DNA from 2 places in the Janthinobacterium glycogeni genome. Region 2 is predicted to be linked to the other one. Evidence: predicted binding sites of a transcription regulator. Region 2 holds the regulator's gene; the other holds the start of a gene.

Region 1 (4,184 bases), on a different contig from region 2:
ACTGCCGCATAGCGGGGCGCCTGCGGGGTGGCCAGCAGCACATGCCGGTAACCGGCCAGCACCACGGCAATCGCCGCCAGGTTAAACACGAGAAAACCCTGCACGCCGCCCGGCACATGAAACATCTCCCACTCTTTCCAGTAGGCAGCGTCGATTTGATGCAGGATCAGGAACAACATGGTCCAGAAGTAGCTGCGTGGCATAAGATTTACATTCGTCAATATTGACGCAATTGTAAAGCCTGCACCGCGCACCGGCGCGTGCCCATGGTATTTTTCGACGCGAAAGTGAATTTCATTGATAGGAATGCTTTTTCATCAAGAAATCATGCATACTGCGAGTCGACCATATCCAGATGAGCATCGCATGACAAGCAACAAGCCCGCCGCAGAAAGCAAGCTCCAGGACTTCGAATTCGAGGCCATGAATCTGCAGGTGGGCGGACGCATCCAGTTCATCACGCACCGCACCATCAAACCCATCCAGCATTTCTCGACCGTGATCGGCTATGTGAAAGACGAGTACCTGATCGTCAAGATTCCCATGGAAAACGGCGCCTCCATCGTGCTCAACGAGGGTGACAAGCTGACCATCCGCGTGTTTTCCGGCGTCACCGTCTGTTCGTTTGCGTGCAGCGTGCTGCGCATCTTCGGCCGCCCGCTCAATTATGTACACCTGAGCTTTCCCGACGCCATCCAGGGCACCAGCCTGCGCACGGCCATGCGCGTGAAAGTGGACATTCCCGCGCAGCTGAGCTACCGCGACGTGGCGGCCGTGCCCGTGTTCATCGTCAACCTCAGCGTCTCGGGCGCGCTGATCGAGGCGCCCAGCATGCTCACGCCGGACGACGAAGGCGTGGCGCTCAGCTTTACCCTGCTGGTACAGCCGAACAAACATCAGATGCGCGTCAACACGCGCGCCCGCATCCAGAATGTCAGCGTGGGCAAGCCGTCCAATGGCCATGCCGCCGGGGTAGCTGAAATCTATACGTATGGCGTGCAATTCATCGACCTGGAACCGACCCACTACACCCTGCTGCAAAACCTCACCTATGAAGCGCTGATCGCGGACCGGCAAAAAATCGTCTGACACCGGGCTGGCAAGCGTCACTTACAGCGTCGGAGTCACGTCGGGAATGTTGTTTTTGGTAATCGCTTCCTTCGCCGCCGGATTCGTCACGGTAGTGCTATTGAACCAGGTCAGGCTACTCGTCCCCGGCTTCATGGTCATCGTCACGGTTTGTCCACCGATACCCGTGCCCAGGTCGGCCGCCAGGGTCAGCACGATATCGCCCTTGTCCACTGTGGCGCTGGCCACTTCGCGCGTGGCACTGAACACGGGGATGGCGCTGGGCACGGCCTGGGTGGGCGTGCTGCAGGCGGTAGCGGTGCCACCGTTTTCCTGTACGCACAGGGCCACGGCCGTTTTCAACGGGGCAGCGGCCGCCAGCACATTGCTGACCTTGGCCCGCATCGTATAGTCGCCGTACTGGGGAATGGCCACGGCCGCCAGGATGCCGGCGATGGCCACCACGATCATCAGTTCTATCAGGGTAAATCCGCTTTGCGCGCGCATCGCATCCTCCCGGAGTGCAGTTGGTCACGCCGTGCATGTTGCAAGCGCCATGCCAGCGGCACGCCGGGGCGGCGTTGGTAAGCATGGAAAGAAAAGCGACGCATTTGGGCGGATTCGGACCAGCGCCGTCGCCCCAGGGCGGGAATCGGCCTGTCTTGCGGACAAAAAAAAGGAGCCGAAGCTCCTTTTTTATACTGCGGTAAGCCGGCTGAAATTACAGCATGGCTTTCAGCAGACGCGCCATTTCCGACGGGTTCTTGGTCACGGTGATGCCGCAAGCTTCCATGATTTCCAGCTTGGCTTGCGCCGTATCGGCACCGCCCGAGATCAGCGCGCCGGCGTGGCCCATGCGCTTGCCTGGAGGAGCCGTTACGCCAGCGATGAAGCCGACGACCGGTTTTTTCATGTTGTCTTTGATCCAATAAGCCGCGTTGGCTTCGTCCGGACCGCCGATTTCGCCGATCATGATGACCGCGTCGGTATCTGGATCATCATTGAACATCTTCATGATGTCGATGTGCTTCAGACCGTTGATCGGGTCGCCGCCGATGCCGACTGCCGACGATTGGCCCAGGCCCAGTGCGGTCAGCTGACCCACTGCTTCATAGGTCAGGGTGCCCGAACGGGAAACGACGCCGATACGGCCCTTCTTGTGGATGTGACCCGGCATGATGCCGATCTTGATTTCGTCTGGCGTGATCAGGCCTGGGCAGTTAGGGCCCAGCAGCAAGGTTTTGCTGTTGGCTTTGGCCATGCGGTCTTTCAGGGCCATCATGTCGCGGACAGGAATGCCTTCGGTGATGCAAATGGCCAGATCCATTTCAGCTTCGACAGCTTCCCAGATCGCCGCTGCCGCGCCTGCTGGCGGCACGTAGATCACGGAAACGTTGGCGCCGGTTTCTTTTTTCGCTTCGGTGACGTTAGCGAAAATAGGAATGCCTTCGAAATCTTCGCCGGCTTTCTTCGGGTTCACGCCTGCCACGAAGGCAGCTTTGCCGTTCGCGTAGTCGCGGCAACCGCGGGTATGGAACTGGCCGGTCTTGCCGGTGATCCCTTGGGTAACGACTTTGGTATCTTTATTGATCAGAATGGACATGTTGATTCCTTAATTAAGCTTGACCGGCAGCAGCGGCAACGACGCTCTTGGCTGCATCTTCCATGGTGTCGGCTGCGATGATAGGCAGACCGGAATCGGCCAGCATCTTTTTGCCCAGGTCTTCGTTGGTGCCCTTCATGCGCACCACCAGCGGTACGTTCAGCGAGACGGCTTTCACTGCGGCGATGACGCCTTCGGCGATCACGTCGCAACGCATGATGCCGCCGAAAATGTTCACCAGGATGGCTTTCAGGCCTGGGTTTTTCAGCATGATCTTGAACGCTTCGGTCACTTTTTCTGCCGTGGCGCCGCCGCCGACGTCCAGGAAGTTGGCTGGCTCGCCGCCGAACAGTTTAATCGTGTCCATGGTGGCCATGGCCAGGCCGGCGCCGTTCACCAGGCAACCGATGTTGCCGTCGAGCGAGATGTAGGCCAGGTCGAATTTCGACGCTTCGATTTCCGCTGGATCTTCTTCGTCCAGGTCGCGCAGGGCGACGATTTCCGGATGACGGAACAGGGCGTTCGGGTCAAAGTTGAACTTGGCGTCCAGGGCGATGACCTTGCCGCTGCCGGTGACGATCAGCGGGTTGATTTCGGCCAGCGAGCAGTCGGTTTCCCAGTAGGCTTTGTACAGGCCTTGCAGGTTGGCGCGCGCGTCGGCGATGGAACCGGCAGGCACGCCGATTTTGGCGGCGATGTCGTCTGCCTGGGCATCGGTCAGGCCAACGCCCGGATCGATGGTGACGTGGTGGATCTTCTCAGGGTGGCTCTCGGCCACTTCTTCGATGTCCATGCCGCCTTCGGACGACGCCATCAGGACGATTTTCTGGGTAACGCGGTCGGTGACCAGCGAAACGTACAGTTCCTGTTTGATGTCGGCGCCTTCTTCCACCAGCAGGCGGTTGACTTTCTGGCCTTCGGCGCTGGTCTGGTGCGTGATCAGCTGCATGCCCATGATCTGGTCAGCGTATTCCTTGACCTGCTCCATCGATTTTGCCACTTTCACGCCGCCGCCCTTGCCGCGGCCACCTGCGTGGATCTGCGCCTTGACAACCCACACCGGGCCGCCCAGGGTTTCCGCAGCCTTGACGGCTTCTTCGACGGACATGCACGGAATACCGCGTGGTACCGTCACTCCGTGCTGCCGGAGGATTTCTTTGGCTTGATACTCATGGATTTTCATGCTGGCTTCCCTTCTGATACTGATGTGTAAAAATACGGTTAGTGGTGCAAAAAAAACAGGAAAGCGCCGGGGTCACGCTTTGGCTACCCAGCGCGGGTAATACTGTGCAACCGCCCCGCCATCGGTGCGCAGGGCGTGGCATTTGTCGAGTTGAAACGGCTTTTCATGCGACACGTCAGCATTCGCACCGTCACGGGTCGACCAGACATCGCCGGCAAATGCCTGAACCGTCGCAGTCGGCAAGACTTGCGCCAGTTCGGTCAAATGGGTACAGCCGGCGATTCCCGCCAGGCGCTGTTTCAAGTCGCGGCGGAAATTCTTCAATAAGTT
Region 2 (4,184 bases):
CCAGGGCAGAAGCGCCCGCCTCGGCCTGAAACGGGGCCGCCAGCGCCTTGATGGCGACCGGCAAGGCCTCGCCCGGCGTCGACTCGAACAGGGCCAGCAGCGCCCCCATCTGCGCCTCGGGCAGGTAGACATCGGCCAGGCCCGTGTACAGGGCGTCGGCCGCGTTGATCGTCAAGCCCGTCAAGCCCAGGTAAAGGCCCAGCTGGCCTGCCAGGCGGGATAAAAAATAACTGCCGCCCACGTCGGGGAACAGGCCGATATTGACTTCCGGCATGGCCATGCGCGTGCGGCCCGTGACGATGCGCAGGCGGTTGCCGGGCCCCGCTTGCGCCACGCCCATGCCGCCGCCCATCACCACGCCATCCATCACAGCGATATACGGTTTCGGATAAAAATGGATCAAATGATTTAAAGCGTATTCTTCCGTAAAGAAATCTTCCAGCAGCGCGCTGCCCCCTTGCGGCGTGGCCAGGCCCGCATCGTAAAAGAAACGGATGTCGCCGCCGGCGCACAGGCCTTTCTCGCTGCTGGAGCGAATGATGACGGCGTCCACCTGCGGATCATCGCGCCAGGCCAGCAAGGCCGCGCTCAGGGCGCGCACCATCTCCAGCGACAGGGAATTCAAGGCTTTTGGACGGTCGAGCACGATGTGGCCCGTGCGGTGGCGGATGGAAATCTGGACGAGGTCGCTCATGGCAGGCAGGAAAGAAGTGAAAGTGCAAACATTCTAGCGCCTGCGCGGGGCACATTGCGTTTCGCTGGACGCAAAAAAGGGCGCAATGTGCGCCCTTAGTTGATCACAACTGCTGGAAGCGGGTGGCCTTAGACGGCGACGACGGCGTCTTCCTCGGAGTTGTCTGGCAGATGCTTGATCGCCTCTTTACCGTGCCCTTGCACTTTGGTTTTGTATTTCATCACTTGCCTATCGAGCTTGTCGATCAGGGTATCGATCGCGGCGTACAGGTCGTGCGCCAGGCTTTCCACATAGACGGTCTTGCCGCTCAAACGCAGGTTGACTTCGGCCTTTTGACGTTTTTCTTTCTCTTTGAGGTTATCCACGGTCAGAATCACGGCGATATCGATGACTTGATCGAAATGACGTTTCACGCGCTCCAGCTTCGTTTGTACGTATTCACGGATGGCTGGTGTCACTTCGAGATGATGTCCGCTGATGGTGAGATTCATACACACTCCTAAAGATGATCGGGTTCGTGCGGTCCATCGACTCCGGCCCGCAGAGGAACCGAAAAAAACTTACAAACACTTACGCAGGCTCACTGGCGGAATTTTTAACGCTTCCCGGTATTTGGCAACAGTACGTCGCGCAATCACCATGCCTTGTTCCCCCAGCATGTCCGCAATCTTACTGTCGGATAAAGGATTTTTAGGGTCTTCTGCTCCTGTCAGTTGCACGATCAATGCCCGTATCGCCGTCGATGACGCTTCGCCCCCCGCTTCGGTGGCGACGTGGCTACCAAAGAAATATTTCAACTCGAACATGCCGTGCGGGGTCAGCATGTACTTTTGAGTTGTTACCCGCGAGATAGTACTCTCGTGTAAACCCAGTGTATCAGCTATTTCACGGAGCACAAGGGGGCGCATGGCAACGGCCCCATGCGAGAAAAAGTTCTTTTGTCTTTCTACTATCGCCTGCGCCACACGCAGGATCGTGTCGAAGCGCTGGCGCATATTCTTGATCAGCCACTTGGCTTCCTGCAACTGTGCGCCCATGGCGCCTTCGCCCTTGCCCTGCTTGAGCAGGTTGGCGTACATGGCGTTCACGCGCAGGCGCGGCATGACGTCGTTGTTCAGGGTCACTTGCCAGCCATTGCGCGCGCGCTTGACGACGACGTCGGGCACCACGTAATCGGACACGTCCGAGGCGAACACGGCGCCCGGATGCGGATTGCACTGGCGAATCACCGTCTGCGCTTCGCGCAAGTCTTCATCGTCGCAGTCGAGGGCTTTTTTCAGCTTGTTGAAATCGCGCTGGGCAAACCAGGCCAGGTGCTTTTCCACGATGACGAGGGCCATGCGCCGCGTCACCATGGCGATGTGCGGCAAGCGCTTGATTTGCAGGGCCAGGCATTCGGATGCATTGCGCGCGCCCACGCCGGGCGGATCGAAACTTTGCAGCAGCGACAAGGCCGTGCGCATCTCGTCGGCATCGATTTCCAGCTCTTCCGGCAGGCGCGCCAGAATGTCGTCGAGCGACTCTTCCAGATAGCCATTATCATCGAGCGCGTCGATGATCAGCTCGACCAGCGCGCGGTCGCGCAATTCAAGCACCGTCACGCGCATCTGCTCCATCAGGTGTTCGCGCAGGGTGCAGTGATGGGCCTCCAGTTGCGGGCGGGAATCTTCGTCGTCGGGCGCCTTGCCCCGGCTCGCTTCGCTCCAGTCGCTGTCGCCGCCATCGGCGGCGGCCGGGCCCTCGCCCGCCTCGCCGTCAAAGGTTTCCACTTCGGCCGGCGCCGCGGGCGCCTCCTGGCCAGGCGGCTGGGGCGGCGCTTCGGCCGGCGCCGCCGTGGAGCTCAAAGCCCCGTCGGACAGCAGGCGCAGCGAACGGTCGAGCGGATCGTCTAGGCGCTCGAGCAAGGGATTGTCCGTCAGCAGTTGCTCGAGTTCCTGGTGCAATTCCAGCGTAGACAATTGCAACAGGCGTATCGATTGCTGCAACTGCGGCGTCAGTGCCAGGTGCTGCGAAGTGCGCAGCTGCAATGATTGTTTCATTGGCTTACATGCGGAAGTGTTCGCCCAGATAGACCCGGCGTACCGACTCGTTCGCGATGATGTCGTCGGGGCGTCCCGACGCCAGTACCGAGCCCTGGTTGATGATGTAGGCACGATCGCAAATACCCAGCGTCTCGCGCACATTATGATCGGTGATCAGCACGCCGATATTGCGCTCCTTCAAGAAGCGCACGATGCGCTGGATCTCGATCACGGCGATCGGATCGACGCCGGCAAACGGTTCGTCGAGCAGCACGAAACGGGGATCGGTGGCCAGGGCACGGGCGATTTCCACGCGGCGGCGCTCGCCGCCCGACAGGGACAGCGCCTGATTCTCGCGCAACTTTTCAATCTGCAAGTCGGCCAGCAGTTTATCCAGGCGTTCCTCGATCTCGGCCTTCTTCAAAGGACGGCCTTCGACGGTCTGGATTTCCAGTACGGCGCGGATATTGTCTTCCACCGTCAGCTTGCGGAACACGGACGCCTCCTGCGGCAGATACGACAGGCCCATCTGCGCGCGGCGGTGGATCGGCAGGCTGGAAATGTCCACGCCGCTGATGTCGATGCTGCCGCCGTCCGACGGCACCAGCCCGACGATCATGTAGAACGAGGTGGTCTTGCCGGCGCCGTTCGGGCCCAGCAGCCCCACCACTTCGCCGCATTCGACTTGCAGCGAGACATCATGCACGACTTGCCGCTTGCCATAGGTTTTTTGCAGTCCGCGAACGATCAGGGTGCTGCCGCAACGGGTATTGTCCATTATTTCGTTCCTGGCGCAGGCGTGGCCGGGGCTTTCTCCGCCGCGGGCGCCTTGGTCTTCGGCTGGATCACCATGCGCACGCTGCCGCCATCGGAGGTGCTGGTGCCGCTGTCGGAATTTTCCATCTTGAATACTTCCTTGCGGCTGTCATACGAGATGAAGGCGCCATTGGCCACGTCGGTCACTTTCGTGCCTTCCAGGCGCGTCAGCTTGGCTTTGGAAAACAGTTTCACCACTTCCGTCTTGTTGTCGTATTCAACACGCTCCGCTTCGCCTTCGACCCACAGGTCGCCGGCGCCATCGCGCTTCTGGCGGAAGGTGGCCAGCTTGCCGGGATCGGCCCAGAAGGTGATGAACTGGTAGCCTTGCGGGTCTTCCGTGATCAGGGCCCGGCCCGCCTTCATGGTCAGCGTGCCCTTGACCAGCACGACGTCGCCCGTCAGGGTACGAATCTGCTTGACGTCATCGACGTGACCGCTACGCGCCGTGATGACGGCTTCCTTCTCGGAATCGGCCTTCTCGGCATGCGCCACGCCCATGAGGGCCAGAGAAAATACGCTCAACAGCAAGATGTTCTTCATAGTATGGTTTCCTTGTTTCATTCTGTCATTTTGCCGCCGCGGCCGGGCGCGGTTTCGGCGGGAGGACCATGCGCAGCGCATTCTGCACTTCCACCACGCCAGTGGCGTTA

The links. Region 2 encodes sigma-54, which starts transcription at its own class of promoters, with help from an activator protein. Its sites were predicted from a motif close to TGGCANGNAANCTGCTTT; they were not measured.
Region 1: ACQ4W4_RS07205 (pilin) is a predicted target of sigma-54. The motif match lies at 1,613-1,630, and genes of this name have one in related genera.

The regions. Positions count from the first base shown of each region.
Region 1 is NZ_JBNYXP010000002.1:357,975-362,158, forward strand. It holds gene ACQ4W4_RS07195 (DUF6713 family protein) at 1-203, opposite strand, end outside; gene ACQ4W4_RS07200 (flagellar brake protein) at 367-1,089, shown strand; gene ACQ4W4_RS07205 (pilin) at 1,111-1,575, opposite strand; gene sucD (succinate--CoA ligase subunit alpha) at 1,790-2,671, opposite strand; gene sucC (ADP-forming succinate--CoA ligase subunit beta) at 2,685-3,854, opposite strand; gene ACQ4W4_RS07220 (DUF2889 domain-containing protein) at 3,927-4,184, opposite strand, start outside.
Region 2 is NZ_JBNYXP010000008.1:137,198-141,381, reverse strand. It holds gene ACQ4W4_RS19485 (3-hydroxyisobutyryl-CoA hydrolase) at 1-694, opposite strand, end outside; gene hpf (ribosome hibernation-promoting factor, HPF/YfiA family) at 823-1,185, opposite strand; gene ACQ4W4_RS19475 (RNA polymerase factor sigma-54) at 1,255-2,733, opposite strand; gene lptB (LPS export ABC transporter ATP-binding protein) at 2,738-3,493, opposite strand; gene lptA (lipopolysaccharide transport periplasmic protein LptA) at 3,493-4,074, opposite strand; gene lptC (LPS export ABC transporter periplasmic protein LptC) at 4,100-4,184, opposite strand, start outside.